Regions from separate parts of the Gilliamella sp. W8123 genome, predicted to be linked through region 2. Evidence: riboswitches for the same ligand, from Rfam matches in the RefSeq annotation. Region 2 holds a riboswitch; the other holds the start of a gene.
What was found. A riboswitch is a leader RNA that binds a small molecule or an ion and turns the genes downstream of it on or off. The one in region 2 is predicted to bind thiamine pyrophosphate.

Region 1 (7,839 bases), on a different contig from region 2:
GCTAAACAATATCAATTGGCTTTAATGACTAAACGCACTATCGTTTTTGTTAACGAAAAATGCCATTGAAGCCTTTTTGATTATCATAGGTTAGTTATGAAAATTATCATTCTTGGTGCAGGTCAAACAGGTAGTGCTCTTGCCGAATATCTGGTTACCGAAAAACAGAACGATGTGACTGTTGTTGATGAAGATCATGACAAGTTGCAATCATTGCAAGAACGTTTTGATTTACAAGTTATTTGTGGAAAATCATCTTATCCACAAGTATTAGAAAGTGCTGGTGCAGAATCTGCCGACATGTTAGTCGCTGTTACCAATTCTGATGAGGTCAATATGATGGCTTGCCAGATTGGGCATGTGATGTTCAATATTCCTCAAAAAGTCGCACGTATTCGAGCGCCAGAATATAATGATGAAAGATACTCATTTTTTAATAAAGATTGTATTAATATCGATCATATTATAGCCCCAGAAAATCTAATCACCAATCATATCAGCCAGCTAGTGCAATATCCTGGCGCACTACAATTTGCCTCATTTTATGATAATCGAGTCTGCTTAGTTGCCGTTACAGCTTACTATGGTGGTGCATTGGTGGGTAGTGAATTATCAGAGCTAAAAGAACATTTACCTCATGTCGAAGCTCGGGTGGTGGCGATTTATCGTAAAAATCGTTTTATTCGTCCGATTGGTTCAACTTTGATTGAAGCTGGGGATATGGTTTACTTTATTACCCCACCGCTTAACATCAAAGCGGTAACCAGTGAATTACAACGGTTAGAAAAACCTTATAAACGAATACTCATTAGTGGTGGTGGTGGCATTGCTGTTGCTTTAGCTAAGCGATTAGAAAACGATTATCAAGTGAAATTGATTGAACGTAATGCCGAAAAAGCAGAATTAATTGCCGAGCAGTTAGTTAATACTACCGTATTACATGGTGAATCATCAGATCAAGAGCTATTATCGCAAGAACAAGTCGAACTTACCGATCTGTTTGTGGCAGTGACGAGTGATGATGAATCAAATATTATGTCGTCAATGCTTGCCAAAAGGATGGGAGCCAAAAAAGTCATCGTACTTATTCAACGACAAGCTTATTTAGAGTTAATAAACGATAGCGTAATTGATATTGCCATTTCACCACAACATGCCACTATTTCAGAATTACTCAGTCATGTAAGACAAAATGGCGTGGTAAAAGTTGTCTCACTACGGCAAGGTGAATCAGAAATTGTCGAAGTGATCGTTAAGGGTGATACTGAAAACTCTAAACTAGTAGGTAAAAATATTAACAGTCTAAAATTGCCTTCAGGGGCAACTATTGGTGCTGTGGTGCGTGGTGAAGATGTGATTATTGTTAATACCGATTTAATGATCGAAGATGGTGATCACTTAATCATTTTCTTACCAGATAGACGATCTATTAGCGATATCGAAAGATTATTACAATAGCTTGTATAAAATATAAACTCAGTAGATAATTAAACTGTTTTTATTAATTGTTTTTTGACTCGGGGTGTTTTTTGTTACTACAAAAAACTGAGATTTTACCCGTTGAACCTGATCTGGCTCATACCAGCGTAGGGAAGTCTTCGTCTTAATTATCCGTTTTGACACATTCTTCCCTTAATATTAATAATAAATAAGGAAAGAATATGTCTACCATTCAGTTATTTCAAAACAATGATGCCATTCCCTTTATTGAACAAGTTAAACAACAACGACCATTAGTCCATTGCATTACCAATGATGTTGTACAGAATTTTACCGCCAATGTCTTATTAGCCATTGGTGCTTCGCCAGCAATGGTCGTTGCTAAACAAGAAGTTGAGGACTTTGTAACTATTGCCAGTAGTTTATTAATTAATATTGGTACCATTGATGAGCAGAGCGCAAATAGTATGTTGTTAGCTGCAGCAAAAGCTGAACAAACACAGACACCATGGGTACTAGATCCTGTAGCGATTGGTGCGGCACTTAAATACCGCACTGAAATTGCCAAACAACTGTTAACTTTTAGACCGAGTGTTATTCGAGGAAATGCCTCTGAAATTCTCGCATTGAGTGGTCAACAATCATCATCGAAAGGGCCTGATGGACTTGATTCTACCGATTCTGCATTAAATGCAGCAATACTATTAGCACAAAAATATCAAACCATTGTCGCAATAACAGGTGAGATAGATTATGTCACAGATGGTGAACAAATTTATAGCATTGTCGGTGGCGATATCGCTTTAACTAAAGTAACCGGCACCGGCTGTTCGTTATCTGCAATGGTAGCAGCATTTATTGCAACCACTAGTGATCGTTTAACCGCTACCGCAACAGCTTGTTTTATGATGAAAAAAGCAGGACAGCTCGCTAATAAACAGCAAGGGTTAGGTAGTTTCGCCATTGCTGTTATTGATCATCTTTCACGATTCAATCAAAACTAAAAATAAGGATGTTTGATGAAAAAGCAACTTGATTTAACTCTCTATTTAGTCCTCGATCCGTTATTATGTGGCGGTATAGATGGCATGGTCGCTACCACCAAAATTGCCGTTGAAAATGGCGTTACTGCAGTGCAACTACGTTCAGAACAAAAATACTCTGGTAAAAATTGGTATGACGCCGCACAAGCGCTCAAAGAAGTGTTAAGTCGCACCCAAGTTCCGCTATTTATCAATGACCATGTTGATATTGCTTTAGCCATTGATGCCGATGGCGTTCATATAGGACAAAGCGATCTACCAGTCGACGTTACTCGACACCTAATTGGCACAGACAAATGGTTAGGACTTTCAGTTTCAAATCAATCACAACTAGAGAATGTTCCTTGGCATTTAGTCGATTATCTTGGTATAGGGCCTATCTATCCAACCACAACCAAAAAGGATGCCGCAGCTGCGACAGGCATTACTCAATTGAAAGAACTGGTTAAAGCGAAACAATGCCCTGCCGTGGCGATCGGTGGTATCGGCGTGAATAATTTAACCGAAGTAATCCAAACTGGCATTGAAGGTATTGCCGTTGTGTCGGCAGTATGCGGACAAGCTAATCTTGCCAAAGCGACATCAGACCTAATCAGTAAAATAAAACTGGCAAAATAGGAAACCAAATCATGACAACAGTTGCATTAACAATAGCAGGCAGTGACCCTAGTGGTGGCGCAGGTATTCAAGCTGACTTAAAAGCATTTTCAGCACTTGGTGCTTATGGTATGTCAGTGATCACAGCATTAACCGCACAAAGTACGCAAGGCGTTAATGGTGTACATGCCATTCCCGCTGAATTTATTGAAGCACAGTTTAATACACTGTATCAAGATATCCACATTGATAGTGTTAAAATTGGCATGCTAATGAATAAAGAGATTGTTACTACAGTTCATCAGCTATTAAACGCTAATCCTATTGCCAATATTGTGCTTGATACCGTAATGATTGCTAAAGGCGGACATCCATTGTTAAAAGCTGATGCCGTTTCTGCTATTCGAGATCTATTATTACCATTAGCCACAGTCATCACCCCTAATCTACCTGAAGCGGCTGCATTACTTGATTGTAGTGAGGCAAAAAACGAAGAGCAAATGCAACAACAAGGGTATGAATTACTTAAATTAGGTTGTCAGGCAGTATTAATGAAAGGTGGACATTTGCCAAGTCAAGAAAGCCCTGATTATTTAATCACTCACAACAACATCATCAGAATGACATCACCTAGGATCGCAACAAGAAATACCCATGGTACAGGTTGTACCCTCTCTGCAGCAATTGCAGCCTTGTTACCGAAACATCATTTAGAAGATGCAATAAAATATGCTAAAAACTACCTACAAGGAGCTATTGAGCATGCAGATAGTTTAAAAATTGGTAAGGGAATTGGGCCTACTCACCATTTTTATCAATGGTGGTAGAAGTAAACAAAAACTGTTAATCGATGATTTGATAAAAGTACTCTCGAAGATTTAGGCGATGAGATAATCGCCTAAAATTTAATAACGCTAAATACTGTTAATAAGCAATACCAACGTATTGAAAACCAGCTTCATCAATTGCTGCAATTGCCGCTTCTTGCGAGATAGTACCACCATCAATATCAACTTCATGCTTAGCTAAATCAACAGTAACTTTCGCTTTAGGATCAATATCATTAATTGCTTTAGTAATGGTTTTAACACAATGCTGACAACTCATATTATCGACTATTAATTTCATCATTAACCCCTTTTGGTTATTTAATAATTTACCGATAAACTATCAATGGCAACCGATAGAAAAATCAGATTATTCTTTAAATAAAACAAATTTGCTAGCTATTGCCATTAATGAATTAAAATTTAATCTTTATATTACGCCAAAACAAACTAAAACCAAGCCTACTTGGAAAAATAAATTAACCAAATTTTTAATATGCTCAATGAGATTAAGCTAAGAATTTATTTTGATCTATATTTTTTGTAAAAATAATTGAGAAGTGTATACCGTTTAATTGATATTTGAGATCCATAATAGAAAAACAGCTATAACCGTTGGTTTACGTCATGGAAAACCAGTTGTCTTAAGAGAAGTTCTTTAACTATGTATCATAAGGTATTGAGTTTTATTTAGCCGATAATAAAGTTTGGTTAATGAATAATGTGCCAAGTCATTTTTTCGATCAGACTATTACCTCAATGCAACTTCGTTATAACAATTTTCAAATATTACCGTATAGAAATCATCGACATTCACAAGAATAGCGGTTATTGTATATTTATTCATCTAAGCTGTTTTACTGATTAAGTTGTTTGCAGGTTTTAAATTTAATCATAGTGTTAATCATAGTTTAGATGTGTAGTTCCCTTCTTTTTATTTTTTTCATAACGATATTCAGGTTAATTAGGAGCCTAAAATGCAGCATATTATGGAAACGATTAGAAAAACAGAGCAAGAGTTTATTGATATCCGCCATCAAATTCATCAACATCCTGAATTAGGTTTTGAAGAACATAAAACCAGCGATTTAGTGGCAAGTAAATTGGCTGAATGGGGCTATGAAGTACATCGTGGTTTAGCTAAAACCGGTGTGGTTGGTGTTTTAAAAAATGGCACTAGTGATAAAAAAATTGGTATTAGAGCCGACATGGATGCGCTACCTATTATTGAAGCATCAGGAAAACCATGGAGCAGCCAAACCCATGGCAAATTCCATGGTTGTGGCCATGATGGTCATACCACTATTTTACTGTGCGCAGCTAAATATCTTGCCGAAACCCGTCACTTTGATGGCACTTTACATGTCATTTTTCAACCAGCTGAAGAGTTGTTATATGGTGGTAAAGTAATGGTTGATGACGGTTTATTCAAACAATTTCCTTGTGATGTTATTTTCGGTATCCACAACATGCCAGGTTTTAAAGAAGGTCATTTCTATTTCAAAGCCGGCGCACTTATGGCTTCATCCGATACCATTCATATCAAGATTAAAGGCAAAGGTGCTCACGGTGCCATGCCTGAACGAGGAATTGATGCCACGCTTGTTGCTTGTTATATCGGCACAGCCTTGCAAAGTATTGTTTCTCGTAATGTATCACCATTTGAGCAAGCCGTTATCACGATTGGTTGTATTCAATCAGGTGAAGCGCCGAATGTGGTGAACAGTGATGCACTAATGAAGCTAACCGTTAGAGCATTAGATAATGATACCCGAGCGTTACTACTTAAGCGTATTAGCGAGGTTGCCACTTCACAAGCTGAAAGTTTTGGCGCCTCAGTAGAAATTGAGCATGTCAATGGTAGTCCGGTTTTACATAATGGTGCAAATGCAACCAAATTTGCATTAGAAGTCGCCCAAAAATTAGTCGGTGAAGATCGCGTGCATGATAATTGTCATCCTTTTATGGGCAGTGAAGATTTTGCTTTTATGTTAGAAAGTAATCCTAATGGCTGCTATATGATTATAGGTAATGGCGATGAACCGGGTTTTTGTAGTGTGCATAATCCTGGTTATGATTTTAATGATAAATGTATTGTTACCGCTGCATCATATTGGGTGGCATTAACTGAAAGCTATTTAAACATATAAGGATTAATGTGCAGCTATGTCAAAAATAAATATGTCAAATTCAAAAAATTCTCCAGCAAAGCAGTTTAAAGGTTATAACCGATTAACTTTAGGTATTGTATTAGGGGTGATTACTTTTTGGCTTTTTGCTCAGTCTATCGTCAATGTTGGGCCGGCTGTTCAACATAGTATCGGTATTACTACTGCATCGTTCAATTTAGCCGTCAGTTTAACCGCGCTGTTTTCAGGTTGTTTTATTGTCGTTGCTGGCGGACTCGCTGATCGCTTTGGCCGAGTTCGTTTTACCTATTTAGGTTTTATTTTAAGTATTATTGGTTGTCTTTGTTTGATTTTAGCACAAGGTGAAGTGCTGTTTATTACTGGTCGTATTATCCAAGGTTTATCTGCTGCCTGTATTATGCCATCGACGTTGGCGTTAGTGAAAACCTATTATCAAGGTAAAGATCGTCAGCGTGCCTTAAGCTTTTGGTCGATAGGATCTTGGGGCGGTTCAGGTACTTGCGTGCTGGCCGGTGGAGCAATAGCCACTTATTTAGGTTGGCAATGGATTTTTATTATCTCAATCAGCTGTGCTGTGTTGGGTATGCTGTTATTGAAAGGGACACCAGAAACTAAAATTGACGATCCATCAAGTTTGCCCAAATTTGATTATGTTGGGCTATTCGTTTTTGTGATCACTTTAGTTACGTTAAACCTTGTCATCACCAAAGGATCTACTTTTGGTTGGACTAGTGTAACGACATTATCACTCGCTATGATCTGTTTGGTTTTTCTGATTTTATTTTTTGTTATTGAAAATCGCAAAGCGAATGGCGCATTTATAGATTTTTCACTGTTTAAGAATGTCCCTTATCGTGGCGCTACCTTATCTAACTTTCTGCTCAATTCTGTTGCCGGTACATTAATTGTTGCCAGTACTTATACCCAACAAGGAAGAGGCTTTACTCCTTTCGAAAATGGATTATTGACCATTGGTTATTTAGTTTCAGTTTTATGTATGATTCGAGTTGGTGAAAAAATCTTACAAAAAGTCGGAGCGAAAAAACCAATGTTACTCGGGCCGTTAATTACCGGTACGGGTATTGCCTTGATGACACTGACTTTCTTACCCAACATGTTTTATATTATTTCGGTGTTAGCCGGCTATATTTTATTGGGTCTTGGCTTAGGTTTTTATGCTACACCATCAATTGATACCGCAATAGCTAGTGCTCCGGAAGATAAAGTTGGTGTTGCATCAGGAATATATAAAATGGCAAGCTCATTAGGTGGTGCATTTGGTGTCGCTATTTCAGCCTCAACCTATGCTGCAGTTATTGCCAGCGGTCAAAGTGTCGCCACAGCGGCGGCAATTGGACTGTGGATTAATGTTGGCTTTTGTCTGTTATGTTTTGTTTCAATTTTAATTTTAGTACCCAATAATGCCGGCAAGAATAAATAAGTTAGCATAGGTTGTTTATCATTTTAAATTAGGGATAAATCTTTTCGCATCTATCCCTATTTTTTAATTAAAACTTTTATAAAAATACAATTTTTACAACTCTGAAAAATAAACCCATATAACTTAAAAAATTATATGGGTTTTGAAATAGAAAAATCTGTTTGAAATGTTTAGTTATCTGTAGATAAAACTTATTTGCCAATACAGAATGAACTGAATATTCGTCCTAATAAATCATCAGAAGTAAATTCACCTGTAATTTCACTTAGCGCTTCTTGAGCTAATCTTAGTTCTTCCGCCAATAGTTCGCCAGCATGGAAGGTGGTAAGTTGATATTGACC
Region 2 (7,839 bases):
AATGGCCATTCAATAATTTTAAAAAAGGTTACATTGCTAAAATTTAATTGCGCAGCTAAGTGTTTTTGTTCAATAGGTACGCTTTGTAAGGTTTGATAAAATAGACAGCAGGCATAAGGGAAATTCAGGAATACATGCGCCAATAAAATGCCGTGTAAACCATAAATTGAAAATGAGAATGGTATGTGTAATATTTGGCAGATACTAGATAATAAACCTTGTCGCCCGTAAACCGATAGTAAACCAGTTACAACAACTAGTGTTGGTAAGATAAAGGTAATAGGCATCATTTTCAATAACAACTTTTTACCTTTAAAATCGACTAAAGATAATGCTTTAGCCATTAATATGGCTGCGATTAGTGATAATAATGTCGACAATACAGCTTGGTAAAAAGTTATCCATATAATATGCAATATGTAACTATCAAAATAGATGGTTAAATTTCCTGACTGCAAGGCAAATTTCCAGATAGCGAGAAGTGCTGAACTTAATATGATTAAAATTAAACTAGCAGCACTGATACCTGGTAATAACGATCTGAATTTTAACATTAATAATACTTAACTAGTTACTTATTGCTGACTGCCACTCACGAATCCAGCCTTTTTGATGTTTTTCAATCTCTTCCGGTGTAAATTCTAGCGATTTATCAATGGTATTAATTTGCTTATAAGCATCTGGTAGATCGGTTTTAATAATTGGATACATCACATTTTTTTCAGCAAATTGCCGTTGTATCTCGGGTGTTAGTAAGTAACGTAAAAATTGTCGAGCTAAATCGACTTCTTGGCTATATTTAATGATGCCAGCTACTTCGACTTGGCGATAGTGACCTTCAGCAAAAATCGCGGCTGCGTAGCTATGGTTATTTTCATTAATAATATGTGCTATCGGCGATGTGCTATAACTTAATACCAAATCAGCCTCATCTTTTAGGAACATACCATAAGCTTCACTCCAGCCCTTAGTTACTGTGACCGTATGTTTAGCCACTTGTTGCCACGCATTTGCCGCCTTGTCACCATAGACTTTTTTCATCCAAAACAATAAACCTAGTCCTGGAGTGCTGGTTCTAGGATCTTGATAAATGATTTTCCAATTAGCTTGGTTTTCGACCAATTCATGTAATGAATGAGGAGGATTTTTGATCTTATCTTGATTATAGATAAAAGCGAAATAGCCAAAATCGTAAGGAATAAAACTATCATCCCACCAATCGGTATTGAGGTTATCGGGTTTACTAATTTGATGCGGAATTAAGATATCCGCTTGCTTGGCTTGTGCTAATAGGTTGTTATCTAATCCTAAAATAACATCAGCATTTGTTTTGTCGCCTTCAAGGCGAATTCGATTTAAAACAGATACGCCATCCCCCAATGTGACAACATCAAGTTGGCAATTACATTGCGCTTCGAAGCCTTTTTTAATTGCTTCACCCGGCCCCCATTGTGACATAAATGAGTTGTAACTATAAACGGTTAGAGTTGGTTGTTGTGCATTTGCTAGATGACTAAATAGTGAAAATGAAAATATAACAGATAGTAAAAAGTTTTTACGAAACATTTTGCCTCCAAAGTAATGTGTAAAAGACAAAAGGTTTGAGCAGATATAATAACTCAAATCCCTCCGCTGGTATTATCCAGTTCAGGTTCGACGAGTTATGTCAGTTTTTCTGACACTCTCAGCCATTCAGGGCACCCCGTTGAGAACGATGAGTAGTTTAGTGGTAGCAAATAGAATTGTAAACAGGCGAGGGGTTGATAAATACAAATTTATACATATTAAAACAAGGTAAGATTACAGGCAATCAGTGACAATTGTTGTGTTTGTCGGTATTATATGCCTCATTTTATGATTATTGATTAGGTACAATGTGAATATTCAACAACTATTAACGCAACGAGTTTCGCAAGCAATGATTATGGCTGGTGCAGATAAAAACTGTGATGCTTTAATCAAGCAATCAGCCAAAGTTCAATTTGGTGACTATCAAGCAAATGGTATCATGGCTACCGCTAAAAAATTGGCTATGCCACCACGCGCATTGGCAGAAAAAGTATTACAACATCTGGATATTGAAGATATTGCCGATAAAGTAGAAATAGCTGGCCCGGGTTTTATTAATATCTTTTTAAAAAATAGTTGGATTGCCGAGCAGAACGAAGTAGCGTTAAGTAGCGATAAATTGAATATCACTTTACCAGCTAAACCACAAACTATTGTGGTTGATTACTCAGCACCAAACGTAGCCAAAGAGATGCATGTTGGTCATTTACGTTCAACTATTATTGGTGATGCGAGTGTTAGAGTCTTAAATTTTCTTGGTCACAATGTGATTCGAGCTAATCACGTTGGTGATTGGGGAACTCAATTTGGTATGTTAATCGCTTACCTTGAAAAAATGCAAAATGAACAGGCCAACGATATGGATCTATCGGATCTAGAATCTTTTTATCGTGCAGCCAAAAAACATTATGACGAAGATGAAGTCTTTGCTGAAAAAGCCCGTAATTATGTCGTTAAGCTTCAAGGTGGTGATGAGTATTGCCGTGAAATGTGGCGAAAACTGGTAGATATTACCATGACGCAAAATATTGCCACATATAAACGACTCAATGTCACACTTTCATTAGAAGATACCATGGGTGAAAGTATCTATAACAGCATGCTTCCGGGCATTGTTGCCGATCTCAAACAGAAAAAATTAGCCGTTGAAAGTGAAGGCGCTATTGTTGTGTTTTTAGATGAGTATAAAAATAAAGAAGGCGAACCAATGGGTGTTATCATCCAAAAACGAGATGGTGGTTATCTTTATGCAACAACCGATATTGCCTGTGCAAAATATCGTTATGAAACCTTACACGCGGATCGTATTTTATATTATACCGATTCACGCCAACATCAACATTTAGAACAAGTTTGGGCGATTGTACATAAAGCAAAATATGTCCCAGAATCTTTAAAACTTGAACATCATATGTTTGGTATGATGTTAGGTAAAGATGGTAAACCTTTTAAAACGCGTTCAGGTGATACCGTTAAACTAAATGATCTACTCGATGAAGCAACCAAGCGAGCCGCAACATTAATTAAAAGCAAAAATCCTGATCTTTCTGATGCCGAGCTTGCTCAAGTGGTTGATGCAGTTGCCATTGGTGCGGTTAAATATGCTGATCTATCCAAAAATAGAACAACTGATTATGTATTTGATTGGGATAATATGCTGTCATTTGAAGGCAATACAGCACCTTATTTACAGTATGCCTATACCCGTGTACTTTCAGTATTTAAAAAATCAAATATCAATGAAGAAAATCTAGATGGTCATATCGATTTAGGTACTGAAAAGGAACGAGCGTTAGCAATTCGTTTGAATCAATTTGATGAAACAATCACAACTGTTGCCGCCGAAGGTACCCCACATGTTCTTTGCGCGTATCTGTATGATATCGCTACCCTATTTTCAAGTTTTTATGAACACTGCCCTATTTTGGCCGCCGAAAATGAAAGTTTGAAAGTTAGCAGATTGAAACTGGCCTCATTAACAGCCAAAACGCTTAAAACGGGTTTAGATATGCTTGGCATTAAAACCGTTGACAAAATGTAAGCTTATTTGCCACCGATATGATTAAATATCGGTGGTTTTGTTGGTATTTAGTTATCCGCTTAGACATCAACCTGTTTAGCTATACAAATCGATAATCCATCAACATGCTCCTTGGCAAAATTAGCAAATTCAACAAAATGTGGCGTTGTATTATGTAAGTCAATCGCCTGCTGTGATTGCCATGTTTCTACTACTATATAAATATTGGGATTCTCAATACTTTGATTCAGCTCATAGCGAACACAACCGTATTCAGCTCGACTACCGATAACTAATCGTTTAAATATAGGTTTAAATGCTTCATGATACTCTGGTTTTATCGTAATGGTGGCAATAATGTTTAGTTGTGACATATTCTACCCTTATAAGTAAACTTGTTTTGTAATGTTTGAAATCCTACTGTTAAGAATAAACAGCTTTTAATAATCATGCTAATCTCATTTTTTCGACCATTATACTTATTATTAAATAGTAAGTTAGGCATATGTAATTTAAAAGTTTACTCTTTAAGAGTATAAATAGACTTTTTTTAGTTTGAAAAATCTAAAAAATAATACTTTAACCTTTTCATTTATTTAAATATTTATAAAATTAAAATGCTTGATCTTAACAATGAATCCATTAAAATCTTTCCCACTTCGGAAAAATAATAAAGTGTAAACTTCCATGACAACTTGTGTTTTCATTGCTATAAGAAATATCCTAACAGGTTTATTTTGATCCTCCTTTTTGGGGGATTTTTTTTATCCATTTTTTATTAAAACTTAATAGTAACCAAATTTTAGAGGCGCATTATGACCGATAATAAACAAATGTTATCAACCAGTCGAGATCAGAGCTTGAAAGCATATTTGATGAACAAAATTAAACAAAATGGTGGTTGGGTTAATTCACATATGCATGCTGATCGTGCTTTTACTATCACTGTAGATAGTTTTGATGTCTACCAAAAACAGACTTTAATTGAAAAATGGGACACGCTTGATAAAGTGAAAGCAGCAATGACCGAAGATGATTATTATCGGCATTTTAGCATGGCGGTTGAACGCATGATTGAACAAGGTGTTACGGCCATGGGTTCATTTGTTGACATTGATCCGATTGCCGAAGAGCGAGCAATTAGAGGTGCGCTACGAGCTCGTGAAACATATAAAAACGATATTACGATTAAATTAGTCAATCAAACTCTTAAAGGAGTTATTGATAAAGAAGCCAGATACTGGTTTGATAAAGGTGCTGATTTAGTAGATATTATTGGTGGTTTGCCGCGTCGAGATGAGCGAGATCATGGTGAAGGAATGGGATTAAAACATTTAGATGTGTTAATGAAGACCGGTAAAGCATTAGGCAAAATGGTACATGTCCATGTTGACCAGTTTAACTCATCAGATGAAATCGAAACCGAGCAACTTACTGATAAAACCATTGAGCATGGTATGCATGGTCGCGTGGTGGCTATTCATAGTATTTCAATTACCGCTCATAGTTTGGAATATCGTCAAAAACTCTACCAAAAAATGAAAGAAGCTAAAATGATGGTAATTGCTTGCCCATTTGCTTGGATTGATAGCCCGCGCCGTGAAGAACATGGCCCAACCCGCAATTCATTAACGCCAGTCGATGAACTTGCTGCCGCCGGGATACCTGTTGCTATTGGAACAGATAACGTCAGTGATTATATGTTACCTTTTTCAACCGGTAATATGTGGGAAGAGCTTAAATTATTAGTCACTGGCTGTCGTTATACAGATTTAGATAATGTGGTAAATGTTGCCACCAAAAATGGGCGTATGGTATTAGGCATTGAATAATTGTCTGATTAAAAATTTAACTGAGATTTAATCATCTTTAAAAATAAAAATCCCACCCAGAGAATAACTGAGTGGGATTATATTTATTGATTATTATTTATAATTGATGAATTGCTGAAGAAAGCCTAGAAAGGTAATTGCTAAGACTTGATTTTATATCATCTTCTGCTTGTTGTCTTAATTCACTACGAGAATAGTAATTACCGTCTGTACTATCAAATTCGTAACTAGGTTTATCACCAGTGTAGGTATACTTAACTTGTCTTGAACTTTTTTCAGCTGAAAATCTGTCATAATAACCACTTAATCCAGAAATATTTACGCTAAGGTTTAAACTATAATTATTTACTAATGTTTCAGTTTGTAAATTATATTCTTTTTCACCATTCTTTTTAGTGTCATTTGTTACTGAACCGCCATCTTCAGAATATCGCTCATCTTCACTAAGATTAATAGTAATGTCACTACCACTACTGTTGTAAACTAATATAATAGCATCATCATTTTTGAAATAATCTTCAACAAAATTAGAAAATGCATTTGTATTACCTGTCACATATAGTCTTATTTGACCCTTGGTGGTATATTCTATTGCTTTTTGTTCCGAATCTCGATAATTACCATATTTTGCATAAGTATTCGCGGCATGTTGATAATTTGTTGCTGCTTGTCGATATTGATAACTTCGAGTCGCATTTTTAGCTATTTTTTCACCTTGAGAATAAGAATCAAACGCTTCTTTGTTTCTCGCTTTTTTTTCATAGTAACGAGCTAATTTTTCAGTATCTTTGTATTGACCTAATGGCTTATAAATAACACTAATAGTTCTAAAACAAGCTAGCGCTGCATTATAATCACCACTCCGTATTTCCTGTTTAGCAAGATTGTATAATGTTTGTGCCGCAAGCTGCCTATATTTAGTATCCGCATGAATATAGGCTTTTTCGATATTTTTATCGTAATATCTATCTAAAGATTTTTTATATAACGCTGCTCTTTCTTCATAATCACCAGCAGAATTAGTTGGGATAGCATTTGCTTGTTGAGTATAAAAGTTAGCAATATTTTGTTTTAGACGTTCACTAGGATATTTATCCAAAAAGAATGCTAATTCGGAACTGTAAAAGTGATCACTCAAACGCTGATTAAGCTCTAATAATTTCTCATATATTTCTTGGCGTTGTTCATCATTGCTCTTCGTGGTATTAGCTAATTCATTTTCATATTTATTCATCACATCGGTAACTAACTGCCGCAGCTGTGCGGCATCAGTTTGCTTAAAGTTTGCTTCACTTTTTTTCTCTATTTTTGTCGCTAATAAATTGATACTTTCAATATAACTTCCTTCAGCGTATGCTTCTTGAAATGTGCGTTGGTGCGCACAAGCAACTAATAAAAATATTGATAAAGAAGCCAAAATAATTTTCATTAATTTTTTAATTTTCATAAAGTTTCCCTTTATAGGTATGAAAGATCTTGAGCAATACTATCAAGTATTGATCTTAATTCAGCACTTTGTTCGCTTTTAGCTCTTTGTTCTAATTCATTTGGAGATTCTAAAACACCTTCGTTATAGTCATGTACATGTGAAGGTACATCTCCACCCCAATAATGAACCTCATATTTTTCTGAAGATTTTTCTATAGTAAATGAGCTACTTGAATTAATAAGTCCTGTAACGCTTATTTCAGTCAATAATGTTAAGCTATTGCGATAAGTTCTGGTTGACTCGTTGTAAGACACTTCTTTAAAAGTTTCGACCTGAGTTGTATGCCCTTGAGCATCAGTCTGTTCTACATATTTATCAAATACTTTTTCGCGTTTTATTTCCATGTTATACGATTGTTGAGGGGAGTAATAACGGCTATTACAAGTCACATTAATTATGATATCTGCACCAGATGGAGAACTGACAAAGGAGAGATAATTAGCAGAAAAAGCTGAGCTTACATCAGAACAGTGATCGTCTGAATGAAAATAAACCGATATTAAACCTTTATCAAGATACTTTTCAGCTAAAGAAGCTGCATCTTTATAACGTCCAAAACGACTATATACGTCTGCGGCTTGCCTATAATATTCGCCAACTGAACGAAAAGTTGAGCGTCTGTCAGCGCCTTTTGCCAGATTTTTTCCTTTTTGATAAGCCTCTTCGGCCATTAAAGTAGCGTGTTTTTTAGCATTATCATAAGCGCGTTTATCACTGTCTTTATATTTACCTAGTGGTTGATATACTGATGATGCTTGACTAAATGCCTCAGACGCAGCGTTATAATCTTTCTGTTTTTCGAAATTTCTACCTTGATCATAGAAATCTTTAGCGGCAATCTGCATATATTTGCTATTAGCATTTTTATATAAAGTAGCAATATTTTTATAACTGTAGTAAGACAAACCACTTTTATATAACTCAGCTTT

Region 1: another riboswitch for thiamine pyrophosphate. It lies ahead of thiM (hydroxyethylthiazole kinase); the one in region 2 lies ahead of thiB (thiamine ABC transporter substrate binding subunit).

Annotation. Positions count from the first base shown of each region.
Region 1 covers NZ_JACFRE010000003.1:277,776-285,614, reverse strand. Annotated here, with positions in the region: gene trkA (Trk system potassium transporter TrkA) at 97-1,458, shown strand; TPP riboswitch at 1,509-1,610, shown strand; gene thiM (hydroxyethylthiazole kinase) at 1,671-2,444, shown strand; gene thiE (thiamine phosphate synthase) at 2,460-3,101, shown strand; gene thiD (bifunctional hydroxymethylpyrimidine kinase/phosphomethylpyrimidine kinase) at 3,113-3,907, shown strand; gene H3T56_RS05685 (heavy-metal-associated domain-containing protein) at 4,005-4,211, opposite strand; gene H3T56_RS05680 (M20 aminoacylase family protein) at 4,885-6,057, shown strand; gene H3T56_RS05675 (MFS transporter) at 6,074-7,498, shown strand; gene mnmE (tRNA uridine-5-carboxymethylaminomethyl(34) synthesis GTPase MnmE) at 7,690-7,839, opposite strand, start outside.
Region 2 covers NZ_JACFRE010000001.1:2,048-9,886, forward strand. Annotated here, with positions in the region: gene thiP (thiamine/thiamine pyrophosphate ABC transporter permease) at 1-554, opposite strand, end outside; gene thiB (thiamine ABC transporter substrate binding subunit) at 568-1,566, opposite strand; TPP riboswitch at 1,607-1,715, opposite strand; gene argS (arginine--tRNA ligase) at 1,877-3,610, shown strand; gene H3T56_RS00025 (putative quinol monooxygenase) at 3,670-3,963, opposite strand; gene H3T56_RS00030 (amidohydrolase family protein) at 4,405-5,421, shown strand; gene H3T56_RS00035 (hypothetical protein) at 5,519-6,868, opposite strand; gene H3T56_RS00040 (hypothetical protein) at 6,880-7,839, opposite strand, start outside.